2 regions of the Mesorhizobium sp. M0898 genome follow, and region 1 is predicted to be linked to the other one. Evidence: riboswitches for the same ligand, from Rfam matches in the RefSeq annotation. Region 1 holds a riboswitch; the other holds the start of a gene.
What was found. A riboswitch is a leader RNA that binds a small molecule or an ion and turns the genes downstream of it on or off. The one in region 1 is predicted to bind glycine.
Positions count from the first base shown of each region.

Region 1 (10,426 bases):
GAAGTGGTCTCCGTCGCAGCTCGACAGTTGGGCTACCCCTTGGCCGGGACGATCTTGAGCCAAAATGGCCTTGCCCCCATGGATGTAACAATGCGGCGACAGACATGATCGAAAATATTCCTTCCCCCCCGCGGGGTCCAAAATATGAGCCTTGCGCGCCATAAACGCGCTCAGCCATATTCAACATCAGATGGCCCCCAATTCCCTGCCTACCTGCCTAAAGGCCTCCACCGCCCGGTCGATATCCTCGGTCGAATGCGCGGCCGACATTTGCGTGCGGATGCGCGCCTGGCCTTTCGGCACCACGGGGAAGGAAAAACCGATTACATAGATGCCGAGCTTCAGCATGCGGGTTGCCATCTCCTGCGCTGATGCCGCGTCGCCCAGCATCACCGGGATGATCGGGTGGTCGGCGCCGGCCAGCGTAAAGCCGAGCTGGCCCATTTTCGACCGGAAACGCTCTGCATTGCCAAATAGGCGCCGACGCAACTCGTCGCCATCGGCAATCAGCTCCAATACCTTAAGCGAGGCAGCGGCGATCGCCGGCATGAGCGTGTTGGAGAACAGATAGGGGCGCGAGCGCTGTCGCAGCCAGTCCACCACCTGTCTCTTGCCGCTGGTATAGCCGCCAGAGGCGCCGCCGAGCGCCTTGCCAAGCGTTCCCGTGATGATGTCCACCCTGCCCTCGACGCCACAATGCTCGGCCGAACCGCGGCCGTTTTTGCCGACGAAGCCCACTGCGTGGCTATCGTCGACCATCACCATGGCATTGTATTTTTCCGCCAGATCGCAGATGCCCCGAAGGTTGGCGATGATGCCGTCCATGGAGAACACGCCGTCGCTGGCGATCAGCTTGAAGCGGCTGCCTTCCGCCTTCTTCAATTCTTCTTCCAACGCCGTCATGTCGTTGTTGGCGTAGCGGAATCGCTTTGCCTTTGACAGCCGCACGCCGTCGATGATTGAGGCATGGTTGAGCGCATCGGAAATGACGGCGTCCTCTTCGGAAAGCAGCGTCTCGAACAGCCCGCCATTGGCGTCAAAACACGAGCCGTAGAGGATCGTCTCCTCCATGCCGAGGAAGGACGAGATCCGCGTCTCGAGCTGCTTGTGCTCCTCCTGCGTGCCGCAGATGAAGCGCACCGAAGCCATACCGTAACCGTAGCGATCGAGCGCGACCTTGGCTGCCTCGCGAAGTTCCTCGCTGTCGGCAAGGCCGAGATAGTTGTTACCGCAGAAATTCAACACTCTCTGACCGGCAACCTGGATTTCGGCGGACTGCATCGAGGTGATCACCCGTTCGGACTTGTAGAGTCCCGCGGACTTCAAAACAGCCAGTTCCGCCGACAAATGGGCAATGAATGCATTCTTCATCGGCACCTCCGCAGGAATGGTATGGAAGACGGCCTACGCAACCGACATGCTCAACTCGAGTTGTAACCGCTTCGTCGCGAAAGTAGCCAGCGCCGCGGTCGTCATAACCAACAGAGATTTGTGACCACGAGCAAACCGGCAGCACTCAGGAAAAAGCGACGCTCCAGTCACCTTTTCAGGTATGCATCCTGGTACCGCAACATTCGCCGCACCATCGCGAAGCGAGCGCCTAGCTGATGGCGAAGCGGTGCAAGGAGGTATGTGGGTCGCAAGCCAAATCGAGGAGGACAACCGCCGAACGGCCCACTTCATCCGGGAGCAGTGAGAGCTCCGCGAACGAGTCCGCCAAGCTGCTGCGCGTGGCTTCTGATCACGGATAAATAATAGCAGTCGACCATGCGGGATCATCGTGCTTTTGCCAGTAGAGATCAATCAGTCGGCGGGTGATGGGTCCGACCCGCCCGTTAGAGATCGCGCCATCGTCGATGCGCGTCACAGGCATAATGCCGCCGGCAGTCGAGGTGATGAACACCTCGTCAGCCGCTTTGATCTCAGCACGGCTGATATCAACAGCCTTGGCCGACAGCCCAATCTCGGCGCAAAGATCGAACACAGTTCGGCGTGTGATGCCAGGTAACACCCCAAAAGCGGGTGTCCTCAAGAGACCGTCTTTAACAACGAACACATTGAAGCCAGGGCCCTCCGCGATGTGCCCGTTGGTATCCAGAATCAGTGCCGTTTCCGCTCCGGTGTCATAGGCGTCAAACAGGCCCATCACGAGATCGAGCCAATGATAGTTCTTGATCGCGGGATCGATCGATTTGGGCGGAATGCGAACAGTCTCGCTGATCGCGACGTGCAAGCCTCTTTCCTGCTGTTCCTTGTTGGCGACCGATCCAAATGGGACAGCAAACGCGATGAAGCGGTTCTCAGCCTGGCGGGGATCGCGGCTGAAGGTCGGCGAGGAACCGCGCGTGCAAATCATCTCTACGTACGCCGACTTGTGGCCCGATAGAACGACGCAATCTTCAAGGATCGAAGCGATTTTTTCGCGATCGTAGGGAAGCTTCATTCGCAGCCGTTCAATGCCCCCAAAAAAACGGTCAAGATGCAAATCCAACCGGAAGAACCTGCCATTCCAGACATGCACCGTGTCGTAGGTTGCGTCGGAATGCAGGAAACCCCAATCAAGTACGGAGATCTTGGCCTCGGACATCGGCAGGTATTGCCCGTCCATGAACGCAATCCCGTGCGGATAGCTCCGTCGATCGACGTAATGCGCGTCGATAGCTGGAAGCGCAGATGAAAGCTGTGTCATAGCGGGCGCCATTCTTCTTTCTTTAAACTGGTATACTTTGCTTTCCCCACGTCGAAGGGTTGGCTACTCACGCCGTCCTGTCGCAGGATCGATTGTATCCCTCTAGATTGCACAATTGATTAGGCGAAAAAGCTCAATTTGATGCTGGACGCGCAATGGTGGTTTCAAAAAACCGCTTAGATTGACGGTTTAACCGCGACCCACCCGACACTACGTCATAACCCGAGGTTCGAACTTGACACGATCAAGCGAAATCATGCTCCGGAATTTTCGGACATTGGGGTTAGTGTATAGCTTCGTCTTGACGAAAACGTCAAAGGCTTCGACGTCCTCAACGGCGACAATCAGCACAAAATCGGCGTCGCCCGTAACCATGTAGCACTGGGTAACCTCTTTGGCCGCGCGCATCGCGCGCTTGAATTCATCGACAAGGTCAAGACGCTCACGATCAAGCTCTACCGTGACCACAACGGTAAGCGATTTGCCAAGAGCCTTGGGATCCACCAGCGAGATGTCCGCAACAATCACGCCATCCTCACGCAGCTTGTTCACTCGTCGCATGCACGACGCAGCCGAAGAACCAACCAATTCCGCCAGTTCGGCAAAGGAAAGCCGATTGTTCTTCTGTAGAGCCGTCAGGATCCTTCGATCTAGGTCATCCATGGAATCATGTCTGCAGTGATTGCAATTTCAATTATCGTCGTGAGCTGCGCCACATTCATTGCATTTTGCCCTAAAGATTGAAATGCGAAAATCAATATCCACTTGCAGGTGGCGAAAATCAACTGCCGTCCACAGGACCCGTCAAGGGAGCCCACGGCACCGCAAAGCCCCCCGTTAAAATGAGCACACTTGAGAATGCGAACGGCCAGACCCTGCTCCTTCAGACGTCGCGCCAGCAGTGGCCAGAGGGTCACCCTCGAGTTAGAACACTTAGACTGGAGCAGCCAGAGTGGATCAGGCGACGCGCATCGTTCCGCTGAGTGCGTCGCGCTCGTCTGGCGCGGCGTGCACGCGCCATTCGATGCGATCAGGGAAAAGCGCGAAGACGCCCGTAGCGAGGGTATGGATGTTGTCGTCGCATTTCCGGTCTGTGTCGCGGTAGATCGGGGCGCTCTCTTCGAAGAGCACCGCCTCCGCGCCACCCACGAGCGCACCTTCCGCAATCATCCGGTCTGCCGTTTCCTGCCGGTTACGAGATGACTGGGTAATCGTCTGCTCCAGCCCGTCGAATTCACTGAAGAGCAGGTGGTTGGCATGGGCTCGGGGCGAAGCGACCTCTCGACCAGCAAAACCGGAGGCGGGCGCCTCGACCGAGAGGAGCCGGCGTGTCTTCGCCTCGCCGAGATTGTGATGGAAGCCACTCGCGCGGTCCTTGCGCTTCAGGATGCCTACCGCTTCGTCAAGACTTCTCGCATCGAGGATCGCGCGGCAGATGATCTGCCGAGGCACGCCAGGCTGAAGATCGTGGGCGCTGATATTGTTGACGGTCTGGACGATCCCAGCCTCGTTCAGTCCGAACGTGTGCCCCTGCACCATGCCGGGGTACATGAAGCAACTCCATGCCGGGCCCTCATCCGGCTCGACTTCGACCCAGAGACAGGCGCCGAGAATTTCTGCCGCGCCGTCGTCATTGTGGGCAATAATCGCCGGGCCATCACCTTCCCCGGGGATCATGAGCGAGGTGCAGCCTGTGGCAGCGAGAGCTTTCGTTGCCGGGGAGATGCCTTCGGGTAGACGTAGGTCGCCACGGCAGTTCCAAAGGAAGACGTCTTCAAAATCCTGCCCTGCACCCTGGGCGATCCCCTCGATCTCGCGCACATAGCGCGGATACGCGGCGCGCGCCGCGGATTCCAATGTCTTCAGATAGTCGGATCCGCGCCAGCGTGCGTTCAGCGCCCGATAATATTCTGTGCGCAGGACCCCTTCGCTGAAGCCGGACGCGCTGGCCCGCCCGAGCGCGAAGCCTATGGAGAAGGCATCGCCCTTGGCGCGTACACGGGTGATAGTATTTCTGGACATGCGGGGCCTCTGTTTCATTGTGGAGTGCTGTCAAGATAGGATGACCAGCCCGAGGGCAGACTCGCACCAAAGGCGGCGGCAAGCACGAGCAAGGCCGCGGCGAAACCCGCGCTTCCAGGAGGCCGAATCGGGACATCGGTTTTCATGTTGTGGCTCGCCGATTTTGAGAAAGCGGCAGGCCTCTCAATTCTCTAGTCGAATGATCTCGCCGGGAGACCACATCCCAACATTAATCCGTGGTGAAGGGGCGCTTGCGCCAAAATTGCGTCGGCTGCTGAAATGCGTGCCGCAAAAACGGGCGTAGTGTGAAATATCGTCGGCCTCTGCGCGATGCAGCAGCGTTCCACCGGGATGCGGTCCAAGAACGCGTTGCGGGATGGCACGATGCAGCCGCTCGACGCTGCGTTGAGCCCGACCAATAAGACAGCGGCTCGGCCGCAGTCCGTCGAGGTGACGTGATCCAACGCCGCCAGCCAACGGGCCTTGCCGCCGCATTCTCGAAGCGCAGTGTTGAGGCACCATCCTGCTTCTCAGCATCCAGATGACCGCCTGCGCACCTGACGGCGACGCTCAAGGGCTTAGCCTTCGTCCTTTGCCCTAGAGAGTGCGGCTTCAATCAGTGGCGTTGACTGGCGAGGGCGAGTTAATCGCATTCATATTCATCGTTTGCTCTTGGCTGGATCGGTTGAGGCTCGCCTTTAACTCCCGCCTCCTGGCATGCAGCACTGGCTCCGTATACCCGCTCGCCTGCTTGCGCCCCTTGAAGATCAGATCCCTCGCCGCAGCGAACGCGATAGAAGTGTCGAAGTCCGATGCCATCGGCCGGTAGAGCGGGTCGCCGGCGTTCTGCTGATCGACGACCGCAGCCATGCGCTTCAAGGTCTCCATTACCTGGTCGCGCGCGCAAACCCCGTGATGCAGCCAGTTCGCGATGTGTTGCGAAGAAATACGCAGTGTGGCGCGGTCCTCCATCAGCGCGACGTCGTCGATGTCGGGCACCTTGGAGCAGCCGACGCCCTGGTCGATCCAGCGCACAACATAGCCGAGGATGCCCTGGCAGTTGTTGTCGAGCTCCTTCTGCATATCTTCCGGTGCCCAATTGGGCCGCACCGCTACCGGGATGGAAAGGATATTGTCCAGACTGGCGTGCGGACGGCTCTTCAGGCTCTCCTGCACCGCATGTACATCGACGCGGTGATAGTGCGTGGCGTGGAGAGTCGCCGCCGTCGGCGACGGCACCCACGCCGTGTTGGCGCCAGCCTTCGGATGCCCGATCTTCTGCTCCAGCATGGCCGCCATCAGGTCGGGCATCGCCCACATGCCCTTGCCGATTTGAGCGCGCCCCGAGAGCCCGCAGGCCAGGCCGACGTCCACATTCCAGTTCTCGTAGGCCGCGATCCAGGTCGACTGCTTCATGTCGCCCTTGCGGATCATCGGCCCCGCTTCCATGGAAGTGTGGATCTCGTCGCCGGTACGGTCCAGGAAGCCGGTGTTGATGAACACCACGCGTTCGCGGGCGGCGCGGATGCACTCCTTGAGGTTCACCGTGGTGCGCCGCTCCTCGTCCATGATACCCATTTTTAGCGTGTTGGCCGCAAGCCCAAGCGCCAGCTCGACACGGCGGAAGAGCTCGACCGCGAAGGCGACCTCCTCGGGTCCGTGCATCTTCGGCTTCACGATATAGACTGAGCCCGCTGGCGAATTTGCCCGCCGGCCATTCAGTCCAACATCGTGCAGCGCGATCATCGCCGTGATCATGGCATCCATGATGCCTTCCGGCACCTCATTGCCGTCGCGGTCGAGGATCGCCGGACTGGTCATCACGTGCCCGACATTTCTCACAAGCATCAGCGCGCGGGCGCGCAGGCGAAAGATTGATCCGTCGGGCGCGATGAACTCTCTGTCGGGGTTGAGGCTGCGTACAAAGGTCTTCCCTCCCTTGGAAATCTCCTCCAACAGGTCGCCGTTCATCAGGCCCAGCCAGTTTCGATAAACCATCATCTTGTCCTCGGCGTCGACAGCCGCGACCGAGTCCTCGCAATCCATGATCGTTGTGATCGCCGATTCCAGCCAGACGTCCGAAATATCGGCAACGTCCGACTGGCCGATGGCAGACGTCGGGTCGATCCGCACCTCGATATGGATGCCGTTGTTGCGCAGCAGGAAGTGCGTGGGCTTATGCGGCGCGCCGAGATAGCCGGCAAACTGATCCGGCCGCTTCAGGCCGATCATGCCGCCATGCGCGGTCTTGATGCGCAGCACCGCTTGCTCGACGGAAAAGCTGCGGGCGTCGCTCCAGCTTGCTCCGGCGAGCGGCACGGCATCGTCCAGCAGCTTGCGCGCCCAGCCGATGACCCGCTCGCCGCGCGCGGGATTGTAGCGCGGCCCGCGCTCGGCGCCTTGCGCCTCTGAAACGGCGTCGGTGCCGTAGAGCGCATCGTAGAGCGAGCCCCATCGCGCATTGGCCGCGTTCAGGGCGTAGCGCGCGTTCATCACCGGCACAACGAGCTGCGGTCCGGCAATCGTGGCGATCTCCGGGTCCACATTGGCTGTGGCGACTCGGAAGTCCGGTCCTTCCTTCACGAGATAACCGATCTCCTCGAGGATAGCCTTGTAGGATTGCAGATCGGCATGGGAGCCGTGGCGGCGATGCCACTTGTCTATGGCCTCTTGGATCTCGTCGCGCTTGCGCAGCAATGCCCGGTTTGTGGGTGCAAGATCGTGCACGATGGCCGAAAAGACCGCCCAAAATTCCGACTTTCGGATGCCGGTTCCCGGCAGCGCCTCGTCCACCACGAAGTCGTAGAGGTTCCTGTCGATCTTCAGCCCCGCGGCTTCGATGCGGCCGGCGTTTAACTGCTGAATGTCCACCTTATCCTCCCTTATGCCGCCAGATGATCGAGGACAGGAAGATCCTTTGCGACGGTCTCAGCCAACATGGCTGATGTCGCGGCAGATAGTGTCCAGCCAAGGTGCCCGTGCCCGGTGTTATAGTAGACGCCCGGTGCCTTACCTTTGCCGACACGCGGCATCATGTTCGGCATCATTGGACGGAGGCCAGCCCACGGCACGATGCGGTTCGTGTTGACGCCCGGGAACAGCTGCCGCGTCCAGTCTACCAGAGGCCTTACGCGGTCTTCCCTTATGTCACGGTTCTGGCCATTGAACTCCGCGGTCCCGGCCACTCGGAAGCGCGCTTCACCAAGCCGGCTGGTGACGATTTTGGCACGGTCATCGAGAATGCTCACCCAAGGAGCGGCTTCCTGGGCCGCGTTGTCTTCCAGTTGGACCGTGATTGAGTAGCCCTTGACGGGATAAATGTTGAGGCGATCCCCCAACATCGCCGCGAAGTCACGGCTATTCGAGCCCGCGCAAACGACGATCGCGTCGGCCTCGATAACCTGAGCCGGGGAAGCATGGTTAGAGTAGGTCAGCCTGAACCGGCCGCGTCGCTCAATCTTTGTCACCGACGCGTCATAGTGAAAACTTCCACCACGCCGTTCGCACGCGCGGGCTAACCCGGTGGTGTACTTGTGGATGTCGCCTGTTGAGTCCGAAGGTGTGTAGAACCCCCCATAGAAAGCGCCCCGCAATGACGGCTCTATGGAAGCGATCTCGCTCACTGTGACCGGCCGCCTGTCCAGGCCTCCTTCGACGAGGAGTTGATTGACTTTCGTAGCGTGGTCGAAGCCCGTCTTATCCCAATAGACATGAAGGATTCCCCGGCGAACGTGATCGAAATCGATACCCTCACGCTCAGCGATCTCAAACATGTGCCTGCGCGCCGCTATCGCCAGCCGGGTGGTAGCGACAGTGTTCTCGCGATACTTGGCGATATGGGATACAAATTCCGCAAGCCAGCTATATTTGTGCCATGTCGGCGCGGGGTTCATGAGGAGTGGCGCGTCGCGCCTTGCCATCCACTTGATGCCCTTTAAGATCGTCGACCAGTGGTTCCAGACTTCCGCATTGCTCGCCGACAGCTGGCCGCCGTTTGCAAATGAGGTCTCCATTGCGGCATAGCGCTGACGCTCTAGCGCTGTGACCTCATACCCCTGTTCCAATAGGGCATAGGCTGTCGACACGCCGGTAATGCCGGCACCAATCACAACAATCTTAGGCATTTCAGTCTCCAGACAGGACAACGGGTTCGGGTCAGTCGGTCCGTGTTTCCTTCCCCAAATCTATTCCCTGTAGAGAGTTAACCGGGGCGGCCCGGCTTTCCCTTCGGTGGACGCTGACGGCGTCTCTCTCCAGATTGTTCGGCAGGACGGTCGCTTGTACCTGAGTGTTTCCTTGGGGTTTGCTCCTGGGGTGTCGGCAGCGTGCCGATCTCTCCCGTACTGCAATATTGAACGGTTCCGTTTATAGCTCTGTCCAACGATAGTTGCCGCCCAGCTGTCCCTCATTCGTGAAACAGGTCCATCTTTTTTGACGGCGCGCTGAAACGCGCGAACCAAGGATGCCCCTTTTTCTTCAGCAACAACAAAAGGGGTCACTCGAGCACCTCATGAAAGCACATTTGATAACTCGAGCCACGGGAATGGGGCGTTTCTGCTCCGCTTCTATCGAGCTCAACAACATTCGCTGGCAATGGGTGTAGTGTGCGGAGTAATGGTGATCTTTGTCTGTCCACGCCAGCCTGCGTATTGCTGCTTATGCACGCTGGCCGAAGAACTGCGTGGCCAGCGGCCGGGCGGTCGCCACTATGAACGGGATATTCGAGACCGTGTTTGCCGTTGCCGGCGTAAGCGTCTTGGCTAGCCTGCTCCAAAACTCGGAGTTCGTGCAGTTCTTATGACGCCGGCGAAGCGTTGCGAGTCGCCGTATCTGACGGCGCTCGCGCCATAGGTGAGCCAGTGGGCCAGGCTACGGATAGTTGTTCCGAGCGCTGGCGCGCATGACTCTGCTACGCTACGCTTTCGCAGCGGCAATCACGTGCTGCGGCTCTAGAGTGATACGAGGGGCTACTGTCGAGCTCCGCACACTTGTAGAGATGGAAGGTCTCTGCCCTAATCCATTGTTTGCCTTCGTCCAGCGAGCACGCCGGTGTCCAACAACCTCGGTGCGCCGAATCCGACATTCTTCGTCTGAGAAAAATGGGGGCGTCCGACTCGAGAGCTTATTCGCAATGGCACGCGTGGTGATTCTTCAAGCTGACTGCCTGGATAGCAACCGTAGGCAACGCTGCCGGAAAACCCGCGCATAGTGGTCGGCCCTGACGCCCGCTCTGCTCGCCGCGGCGTATCTTGGACGGTGTCAACCCACCATAGAGTTCGACCGTATGGACTCGGAGATGCCGAACACTGTGTCCACGCCACGCTTCGAGCAGGGATCTTGGTGCCTCGCCCATCGCGAGATTGCTGGCGACCTGTTGGGTTGCCATCGATGGTGTTCCGCGCTGCTGAAAGCTAAGCAGAAACTGCTTTGTTCACTCTACGGGAAGTCGCACCAGGACCTGGCCGTCTTCCACCTTCGTCTTGAACACGGTGATTGGGCAGTCAGCCGGGCCTTGAACCACTTCCCCGGAGGTGATCTCAAATTGAGCACCATGCAAAGGGCACTCGATGAGAGTCCCTTCCAGCCAGCCGTCGGAAAGGAGAGCGTATGCGTGTGAACAAACGTTATCGGTCACGTGTACTTTGCCGCCGATCAAATAGATGGCAATTCGGTTGTCGTCGATTTCGAAGGGGGTTACAGTCTCCTCTTGAAGGT
Region 1 covers NZ_JAMYOE010000048.1:220-10,645, reverse strand. The annotation lists gene NKH90_RS29595 (glycine C-acetyltransferase) at 187-1,371, opposite strand; gene NKH90_RS29590 (aminotransferase class IV) at 1,742-2,689, opposite strand; gene NKH90_RS29585 (Lrp/AsnC family transcriptional regulator) at 2,900-3,352, opposite strand; gene NKH90_RS29580 (C45 family autoproteolytic acyltransferase/hydrolase) at 3,647-4,711, opposite strand; gene NKH90_RS29575 (malate synthase G) at 5,324-7,582, opposite strand; gene NKH90_RS29570 (D-amino acid dehydrogenase) at 7,594-8,835, opposite strand; glycine riboswitch at 8,973-9,062, opposite strand; gene NKH90_RS29565 (non-heme iron oxygenase ferredoxin subunit) at 10,143-10,426, opposite strand, start outside.

Region 2 (10,426 bases), on a different contig from region 1:
ATCAGGCAGACGGTGCGATGGCCTTCGCCGCGCGAGAGATGATAGCCGCGAATGGCGAGCAGCCCGGCATATTCGCCCTGGCTGCCGGCATTGGGCTGCAGGGTCACCGCGTCGAAGCCGGTGATCTCGGCCAGCCAGCCTTCCAGCTCGTCGATCATGGCGCGATAGCCTATCGAATGGTTTGCCGGCGCGAAGGGATGCAGGTTGGCGACATCAGGCCAGCTCACCGGCATCATTTCGGCGGCGGCGTTGAGCTTCATGGTGCAGGAGCCGAGCGGGATCATGGCGCGGTCGAGCGCCAGGTCCTTGTCGGCCAGCCGGCGCAGGAAGCGCATCATGTCGGTTTCCGAGTGGTTTTCGCGGAAGACGGGCTGGGTGAGAAACTCCTTGCCGCGCGGTTTTCCTGGCATGGAACTGCCGGCGGCAACGCCGGCCTTGGCGCCGAAAAGTGCTGCGATCGCCTCCAGATCGGCCTCGGTGGAGGTCTCGTCGAAGCTGATGCCGACATGGTCGGCGTCGATGACGCGCAGCAGCCGGCCGGTCTTTTCTGCGGCGGCGGCAATCGCGCCGGCTCTGCCCTTCACTTTCACGGTCACCGTGTCGAAATGGCTGTCGCCGACCACCGAAACGCCCGCTGCCTTGAGGCCGGCAGCCAGGCGGTTGGCCAGCGTGTGGACGCGGCCGGCAATCGCCTGCAGCCCGGCAGGGCCATGCCAGATCGCGTAGGCCGTCGCCATATTGGCGAGCAGCGCCTGTGCGGTGCAGATGTTGGACGTCGCCTTGTCGCGGCGGATATGCTGTTCGCGTGTCTGCAAAGCGAGGCGATAACCAGGACGGCCCTTGCTATCCGTCGACTGGCCAACGAGCCGGCCGGGCATCAGCCGCGTCAGCCTGTCGGAGACGGCGCAATAGGCGGCGTGCGGCCCGCCAAAGCCCATCGGCACGCCAAAACGCTGCATCGGGCCGACGGCGATGTCGGCGCCAAGCCTGGCCGGCGCATCGGTCAGCGTCAGGCCAAGCGGGTCGGCGATGAAGACGACCAGCGCGCCGGCAGCACGGGCCCTGTCGATCGCTGCCTTGTGGTCGCCGTAGACGCCGAATGTATCGGGCCAGGAGACCAGCAGGGCGGCGGTGTTGTCGTCGATCACCTCGCCGTCGACCTCGATGCCGAGCGGCTCGGCGCGGGTGCGCACGACGTCCAGCGTCTGCGGGTGCGGCGTGCCGGCCAGTGCCACCTTGGTGCGCTTGTCGCGATGATGGCGCAGCGCGATCCCAACCGCTTCGGCCACCGCCGTCGCCTCGTCGAGCAGCGAGGCCGATGCCACCGGCAGGCCGGTCAGTTCCGTCACCAGTGTCTGGAAGTTGAACAGCATCTCCAGCCGGCCCTGACTGATCTCGGCTTGGTAAGGCGTGTAAGCCGTATACCAGGCCGGGTTCTCGAACAGGTTGCGCTGGATCACCGGCGGCACGTGGACGCCATGATACCCGGCACCGATGAAGCTCTTCTGCACCGTGTTCTTTGCCATCGTCGCCGCGAGCTCGGCCAGCGCTTCCGCTTCGGTTGCGGGCGCGGGCAGGGCCAGCGGCCGGTCGAGCCGGATCGACTTCGGCACTGCCTGGCTGATCAGGGTCTCGACCGAAGGAACGCCGATCGTCGCCAGCATGGCTCTGACGTCATGGAGGCCCGGGCCGATATGGCGAGCCGAGAAGGGGTAGGGTGCTGCGGTCATCTTCCTGGTCCTGCTATCAACCAATATGGGCTTTGTAAGCGGCTTCATCGAGGAGTCCGTCGAGTTGGCGCTCATTGGCCAGCTTCATCTTCCACAACCAGCCGTCGCCGGTTGCCGCCGAATTGACGAGTGAAGGATCCGATGACAGCGAGGTGTTGGCCTCGGTGATCTCGCCGTCGACCGGCGCGTAGACGTCCGATGCGGCCTTGACCGATTCGACCACCACGGCGGTGTCGCCCTTGGCCAGCTTCTTCCCCGGCTCCGGCAGTTCGACGAAGACGAGATCGCCGAGCTGCTGCTGCGCGTAATCGGTGATGCCGACCGTGGCGATGCCGCCCTCGACGCGCAGCCATTCGTGATCTTCGGTGAAATAGGTCTTTGCCATTGAAATCATCCTTTGCGGTAGCGATGGGGCGTGAAGGGCAAGGGGTGGATGTCGACCGGGATTTTCGTCCCGCGGACATCGGCGAACAGTTTTGCGCCGGATTTGGCAAGCGGCGTCTGGACGTAGCCCATGGCGACCGGATGACCGGCCGAGGGGCCGAAGCCGCCTGAGGTGACATGGCCGGCAGGGTTGCCGTCAGCATCGAAAAGGGCAGCACCGGCGCGCACCGGCTGGCGGCCTTCCGGCTTCAGGCCGACGCGTTTTTGCGCCGGACCACGCTCCAGGATGGCGCGCAGCGCATCGGCGCCGATGAAGGCGCCAGAGGCGCGAACCTCCTTGGGGATGGGCCACATCAGCCCGGCGCTGGCCGGATCGATCTCCGGCGTGATGTCCAGCCCGTGCAGGCACAGTCCGGCTTCGAGCCGCAGGCTGTCGCGGGCGGCAAGGCCGACCCACATCACCCGCTCGTCCTCGAGCAGCCTGGCGACGAGGTTTCTTGCATCCGCTTCCGGCAGGCCGATCTCGAAGCCGTCTTCGCCGGTATAGCCGGACCGGCTCATGAACCATTTTTCGCGCGGCTCGATGCCGTGCATGAACACCAGCGAACCGGTCTCGATGCCGGCGCGGGAAAGGGCAGCCCACGCCTCGGGGCCCTGTATGGCCAGGAAGACGCGGTCGAGCGCATCCACTTTTACATCGAAATCGCCCTCTGCATCGAAATTTTTGGCCAGTGCGCGCAGATGCTTTTCGTCGGCGGCGGCGTTGCCGGCATTGGCGACCATCATGAAGCGCTCGGCGCCGAGCCTGGTGACGATCAGATCGTCCAGAATGCCGGCCGCCTCATTGAGGAAGAACGTGTATTTGGACTGGGAAACCTCAAGTGCGCCGGCATCGAACGGGCAGGCGCGGTTCAGAAGCGCTGCTGCCCCCGTACCGCTGATTTCGAACAGCTTCATGTGCGAGATGTCGAACAGGCCGGCATGCTCACGGCTGTGCAGGTGCTCCTTCATCACGCCGGCCGGATAGGTCAGCGGCATCGACCAGCCGGCGAAGGCGCCAAAGCGCGCACCAGCTGCCATGTGCAGATCTTCGAGGGGAAGGTGTTTGGTATCGTCGCCCGTCATGTCATCTCCAGAGTCGCACGCAAGCGGCCGCGAATGGCGACCAGTCCGTGCCCCTCTGTCTGAAGCCTGAGAGACTCGCGCCCCGTAACTCTGTCGGCAGCGCTTACACCTTCGGCGCGGGGGCAAGCCCCGACTTTCCAGAGTGTCTTTCCCGTCTACGGTTCTTTTGCCTGAGAGATTTCGGGCGATTTCCCCTTCGGCGGCAGCTCTCGCTGCTCTCTCCCACAAACAGGTAGGACTCGGTCAGGAGCCCTCGACTCGTCATCCATAGCCCGTGGACGACACCTTGTCACCTGCCGGCGACATTTTTACTGCCAGGTCTTCCGCGGGCCTTCTTTACGGGCAAGCCTTCGCTAACCACGCCGCTTGCCGGTTTCTCAAGACCTTGCCGATATACCGCATAAGGGCCGGCAATTACCGGCGGCGGGCGGGGAAGACAATGGGCGAATTGATCATGAGCGCGCCGGTGGCCGGGCTGGCCTCGAAAAATCGGATCACGGCGGAAGACGTGGTCATGCTGCGCGGCGAAGTGTTCGGCGACGGCCTAGTAACGCGCGGCGAGGCCGAGGCGCTGTTTGCGCTGGATGCAACGGCGAGGGACAAATGCGCAGAATGGCTTGAGTTTTTCGTCGAGGCCGTCACCGATTTCATCGTCCACCAGGAAAAGCCGGCGGGCTATGTTTCGCAAGACAATGCTGACTGGCTGATCCGGACGATTTCGCGCGACGGCATGGTCGACAGCCAGACCGAACTCGAGCTGCTGGTGCATGTGCTGGAAGTTGCCAAATCATCGCCGAGCACGCTTTCCAGCTATGCGCTGGAGCAGGTCGCTCATGCGGTCGTGGACGGCAAGGGGCCGCTGATGACCGGCGGCAGGCTTATCCCTGGGTCGATTGCCAAGGCTGAGGTCGAGCTGTTGCGCCGCATCCTTTACGCCTACGGCGGCGATGGCAACATCGCCATCAGCCGCGCCGAGGCCGAGGTGCTGTTCGAGATCAACGAGCGGACAGCGGCGGGCGACAACGATCCGTCCTGGAACGATCTGTTCGTCAAGGCGATCGCCAATTTCGTCATGTGTTCGGCCGGCTACGAACCGCCGGTGCGCGACGTGGCGCTGCGCCGGGATTCGTTCTTCGAGCAGGCCGATCCGGAGATCGGCGGGTTCTTCAGCCGCATGGTATCGGGCGGCCTGTCCGGCATCATGGAAGCCTATCTCTCACCGGGCGACGTCGAGGCCGAATGGGAATCGAGGAACAAGGCAGCCGAGGCACTGGCCCGCCGCGCCGAGACGGTCGACGCCGGCGAAGCGAAGTGGCTCGCCGAACACATCGGCGACCGGCCGCTGCATGAGAACGAGCGCGCGCTGCTGACGCTGATCAAGCACGCCTCGCCGGAAATCCACCCGGCGCTGAAGCCGCTGATCGACAAGGTTGCGTGAGCCTTTCACGAGCAACCGAGCGTCACTGCCAACCCTGAAGCGATGCGAACGGACAGGCAGCCAATTAACTGGACAGGCTCAAGCGCATCTCTAGCGACTGATTACAGCCGACGGCAGCGCATTAACCTTTCCGAGGACAGGCAACATCAGCCAGGATCGGTAGGCAGCCCTTAAGCGACAATGTCCTGAATCAGGCGCGTGAGTGGGGCTTCGTCGCCGGAAAAGCTTGAGATCATGGCCTTCATTACACGATCGCGATCCAGCTCGTCATCGTCGAAACCATGGCCGGCGTTATCGGCTAATATCGCCAGAAACGCCAGCTGAGTGCGGCCGTTGCCTTCTCGGAAGGGGTGTATCGCATTGATCTCAGCGAGAACGTGCGCTGCGCCAGCTGCAAAGACCTCGGCTGATGTGCTGGAATAATGGCCGGCGGCTGAGAGTTCTCCGAAAACCCGCTGCATCTCGGCATCGATGTACTCAGGGTAGCAAAACCAGTTACCGCCCTTGCCGATGCGGATGGTGCGCGGTTCACCGGCCCACGCATAGACGTCCTGAAACAGGTGACGATGCAGTGCCAGATAGTGCGGATAATCCAGATCACCAGCTGGAAAAGCCTCATCGGCCCGGGTCAGAAACAGAGCGAGCTCAAACTCGTCGAGCTCGGACTGATCATGAATGTCGAGGAGGTTGCGAAGGACGGTCGTGCCCGGATAGCACAGAGGATCGGATTCTGCGGCATAGACCAAGGTCCGCTACTTCTTGCGCGCCTGTTCTTTGATGAGCTTGCGTCGCTCATCACCGCTCAGCCCACGCTGCGAGCTTTGCTCAAGGATATGCCCCATGCGTGGACTTAGCTTCATACCTTCGACGGCGCTGATTTTGGCGCCTCGACTGCTCGTCAGGACATAGTGTCCGCTCTTTGGCGAGCGATCTAATTTGGGGGAACGACTTTTCATCTGGCAACGCTAGCACATGCCGGCCAAGGGGACCAAAGCGAATTTTGCGGCCGTGAAACAGCTGAATCCGACGATCATGGAGCGAGCGCGCCACTGTCGCTGAAATACGGTCGCTGATCGACAAGGTCGCATAAGCAGTCGCGCGACGCTATTGTTTGGCGGGCTCCGGCTTGGCGCTGGTGTCGAACCGCGACATCCATTTGAAGCTGCCGAACCAGTAGCGGCGCACGCCGCCTATGGTGCCGTCGGCGGTGCGCGCGCCGATCCAGTTGTTGACGTATTGGATGAGGCGCACATCGTCCGGGCGCATCGCAAACGCCTCCGGCGTCCGCAACAGCGGGCCGCCCACCATTGTCAACTTCGCGTCATAGAGCCTGGCGGCCATTTGGGGCGTTGGCGATGTCGCGACCATTGCCTGTGCGTCGCCGCCGATGATCGCGGCGAAAACATCTGAGGTATTGTCGAAAGACAGGATGGTCGCCTTGGGAAAAGCTTCCTTCGCGGCGGCTTCATCGGTGGAATTGGACAGCACGGCGATCTTGTATCCCGGCGCCGCCACTGCCTTTCCCGGCCTTTTCCCAAGGCTGGCGATCGTCGCAACCATGCGGATATCGGCGGTGCCGGTCTGGTTGGAGAACACCACCTCGCGTGCGCGTTCCGGCGTGCTGGCGTAGCCAGCCGCGATCATGTCGAAATCACCCTTGAGCAGTCTTGTCTTAAGGTCGTTCCAGGGCACCTCGACCAGCTTCAGGTCGACGCCGAGATCAGACGCCAGCGCACTGGTCAGGTCGACATCATAGCCGGCGAACTTCCCGTCGGCCTTCTTGAGGATCCATGGCGGGTTGAGCGCCACGCCGACCGTCAGTGTCTTCTGGTCGATGATGCGCTTGAGGCTGTCGTCCGCCCGGGCTGGCAGCAGCGACAAAGCCAACCACGCAGAAAGGGCAAGTATAGTTGTGGCGATCATCTTAGCGCGCATTAATATAACCTCGCTGAGCCCGTCCGGTTGTCAGATTTACACAGAGGTGCCATTCTGTCGATAGCGGACCCTGATGGAGAGTTGCGATGTCGGCATGGATGGCGGTTACCGGTTCGATGATGTTCCTGGTTTGCATCCTGGGCAATCCGGCGAAGCTTTCGCTGCTGCCGGCGGCAGCGCAGGCTGCGGGGGCAAAACGCGTGGTCTGCTCCAGCGCCGATTACCGCTATTCCTATTGCGGGATCGATACGCGCCGCGGCGTGCAGTTGACCTCCCGGCTGTCGAAGGCGCGTTGCGTATACGGTAGAAGCTGGGGCTATGACGGCGGCGGCATCTGGGTCGACAATGGTTGCTCGGCCGAATTCGCAGTCGCCAGCCCCAACCGCAATCCCTCTGCTGGCGACGTCGCCGCAGCCATTATCGTCGGCGGCGTGGTAGGCGCCATTCTCGACAACGGCGATTCGCATCGCCATCATTCCGATAATTACTATCCGAAGCCGCGCCCGCGCCGTTACGACCAATGGATCGATCCGACGCCGCAATTCGACAATCAGGGCAACCCCAACTTCGATACCCACGGCAACTACCAGGGACCGCATGGGCTGGGCAAGCTTGTCACCCCTGACGACAATCCTGACCTGAATCCGGCCCTGCGCAGCGACGGCGACGACAGCGACGACGACAGTTAGATGAAGCTTAGGTCAGGTTTCTGTCAGATGCCGCCGTACCAGTCGTAGCCATTGTCCTCCCAATAGCCGCCTCTGCCGCCGCCGATATTGGCGAAGCCGTCGACCAGCTCGATCTTGTAGAGGTATTTCGGCATCTTGTAGCCGAGCTGGCGCTCGACGCGGACGCGCAGCGGCGCGCCGTTTTCGACCGGCAACCGCTTGCCGTTGAGGCCATAGGCAAGGATCGTCTGCGGATGGCGGGCATCGACCAGGTCGATCGAGCCGTAATATTTGATGTCGCCGGCCAGGCTGCGGTCGATCGTGTCGAGGCAGTGGAACATGACGTAGCGCGCCTGCGGCTTGACCACTGCCTGGTCGAGCACCAGCGACAGCGGCGTGCCGGTCCATTTGGCAATGCAGCTCCAGCCTTCGACGCAGTCGTGGCGGGTGATCTGGGTGCGGCTCGGCATGTTCATCAGCTGCTCGCGGCTCAGCGACAGCGGCTTTTCGACGAGGCCTGAAACCTCCAGCCGCCAGTCGGCGAAATCGCTGGCGAGCAGGCCCTTGTAGAAATCGTCGTCCGGTGCGGTGACGCCGTTCGGCCGCTGCGGCTGGCGAATGTCGGCCTCGGTGAACTCCGGCGCCAGCGCATCAGCGCCGGCAAGCAGTCGCTGCGCCCGCCAGGTCAGGCCATTGGCGCTTTCGAGGAAGCTGCGCAGGCTGTCGCCGACGCCAAGCTGGCTGTCGAAGGCGTCGCAGCCCGACAGCATGATGCCGGAAAGGCCGAGGCTGGCCGAGGTCAGGAACTTTCTTCGGCTTATCTGTAGCTTGGGGCTGATCTCGAATTTCGCCATGTCAGGCACTCCTCTCTGGCGCTTTGTCGCCATGCGCCGGCGGGTCGGTTCGGTACCAGCCGGTGATGATGGAGCGCAGCTCGTTGATCGGGCCGGCGGCGAGGATCATCACGATGTGGATGATGAAGAAGGCGACGAGCAGCAGCATCACCGTGAAATGAATGGTGCGCGCCGTCTGCCGGCCGCCGAGCAGATCATTCAGGAACGGCAGCACCGAATCCATGCTCGGCGACATGGCAAGGCCGGTGATGATCATCAGCGGCAGCAGCACGAACAGCACGCCGCCATAGGCCATCTTCTGCAGCGTGTTGTAGTCGCGCGTGTGGTGGAACCTGAGCTTGGCGTGCTCGACAATGTCTCGCGGCAGGCGCCTGAAATCATCGAGGCGCGGGGCAAGATCGCGGCGCAAATGGCCGTTGATCAGGCTGGCGACCAGCCAGACCAGCAGCGTGCTGGTCAGCACCCAGGCGAAGAAGAAATGAACAACGCGCGCGGTGCCGAGATCGTAATAGGAAGGGATCGTCGCCCAGGACGGGAAGGCACGGGAGGTCTCCTGGCCGGCCGGACCCGACCAGCCGAGCACGCCAGTGGTATCGAAGCGCTTGCCGAAGATTTCGGTATAGCCGCGCGGGCCAGTCGCCGTATTCTCGGCGCCAATGGCGAAGACGGTGTTGTTGTAGCCAAAACCCGACTCCTTGCCGATGTAGAGCTGTGGGCGGGCGTTGAAGATCTGCAGGCCGGAAAGCAGCATGAAGAACAGCGCGATCGCCCACAGCCAATGCGTCAGCCGCGTCCAGCGCGACTGGCGATAGATCAGCGTCGCATCCGTCGAAGCAGCGCTATCTGCCCCGGTGCTGGCTTCGCCTCTGGCAACTGATTCCATATTTTCCGTGCCTCCCTGCCAAGCGGTTCCGCGGCCTCGTCAGATCTCTTCTCCTCCCAATACGTCGCCAGCCTAAGCGATGTTTCACCCGATCACGGATTTATTACGGACTGCCGAGGCTGACGGCGAGGTTGACCGCGGCTGCCACGATGACCGTGTTGAAGAAGAACGACAGGATCGAATGCACAAGCACGACACGGCGCATTTGCGAGGTCGTGATGTTGGTGTCGGCGGTTTGGGCCGTCATGCCGATCACCGTGGCGAAATAGAGGAAATCCGAGCCTTCCGGCCGCTTGCCGCCCGGGAAGTCGAGGCCGCCGACCGGAATTTTCTTTTTTGTGTCGCCATCCATCGCATCGCCATCCAACCAGTAGATATGCGCGTAGTGAAGTGCGGCCATCGCATGGATGGTCAACCAGCCAAGCGGGATAGACAGCAGCGCCACCATAAGCTCGACGGTGTCCGCGCTCTTCTCCCTGTTGATCAATTGAAACAACGACATGATGGCAATGGCGACGACAATCAGCGTGACCGCGAAGATGGCCAGCACCGGCAGGTCCGTGTCGCCTGCATTCTTGCGCAGATAGCTGCCGGTAAGCCGCGGCATATGGGCGATGACAAGGACGAGATAGGCGGCAAAGAACACATTGGCGCCGATCGAATAGGCAAGCGGCGCACGCCAGACCAGCGCGGCGCCAAAGGCTGCCACGCCGATGCAGGCCGACACCGCGAACGGCGTGTGGCGTCGCATGGGCATCTTGGTCGGGGTACCAGTCGCCATGGCCTTCAGTCCGCAGACGCGGATTTCAGCGCCCGCCGTAGGATGCGGTCAAGCTCGCCGAGGAACCGCGAGCGGTCCTGCGGCGCGAAGCTCGAATTGTAGCCCTTGCTTTCGCCGGTCTCGCGCAGATGCTGCTTGAGATCGCGCATTGCCACCGCCATGCCAATCGTTTCGGGCGTAAACGGGCGTCCGGTCGGACCAAGTACGTGGGCGCCAAGCGCCACCGCGCGCGCGGCAAGCGGGATATCGGCGGTCACCACGATATCGTTGGACCGGGCATTTTCGACGATCCAGTCGTCGGCGGCATCGGCGCCCTTGGAGACGACGACATTGCGGATCATCGGATCGCGCGACGGACGCAAGCCGCCATTGGAGACGAAGGTGACGACGATGCCGTGCCGCTCGGCGACTTTTTCGACCTCGGCCTTCACTGGGCAAGCGTCGGCATCGACGAGAATAGCAGGTGCGGGCATCGTTGTTCCAAATGTGAAAGAGCCGGGCGGCGTCGCCCGGCTCGATCGATGATAGTCGAGCGGCTACTAGGCCGGCAACGCGCCGGACCGCTTGGCCGTCCAGGTGGCGATATAGTCCATCAGTCCTGGATTGAGGCAATCATAAGGTTCGAGCC
Region 2 covers NZ_JAMYOE010000001.1:286,805-297,230, reverse strand. The annotation lists gene gcvP (aminomethyl-transferring glycine dehydrogenase) at 1-1,730, opposite strand, end outside; gene gcvH (glycine cleavage system protein GcvH) at 1,747-2,115, opposite strand; gene gcvT (glycine cleavage system aminomethyltransferase GcvT) at 2,121-3,239, opposite strand; glycine riboswitch at 3,388-3,474, opposite strand; gene NKH90_RS01470 (hypothetical protein) at 3,679-4,677, shown strand; gene NKH90_RS01465 (Fic/DOC family protein) at 4,848-5,423, opposite strand; gene NKH90_RS01460 (transporter substrate-binding domain-containing protein) at 5,782-6,612, opposite strand; gene NKH90_RS01455 (DUF3011 domain-containing protein) at 6,699-7,301, shown strand; gene NKH90_RS01450 (molybdopterin-binding protein) at 7,325-8,134, opposite strand; gene NKH90_RS01445 (cytochrome b/b6 domain-containing protein) at 8,136-9,017, opposite strand; gene NKH90_RS01440 (DUF1345 domain-containing protein) at 9,121-9,798, opposite strand; gene NKH90_RS01435 (YaiI/YqxD family protein) at 9,804-10,271, opposite strand; gene gfa (S-(hydroxymethyl)glutathione synthase) at 10,338-10,426, opposite strand, start outside.
Region 2: another riboswitch for glycine. It lies ahead of gcvT (glycine cleavage system aminomethyltransferase GcvT); the one in region 1 lies ahead of NKH90_RS29570 (D-amino acid dehydrogenase).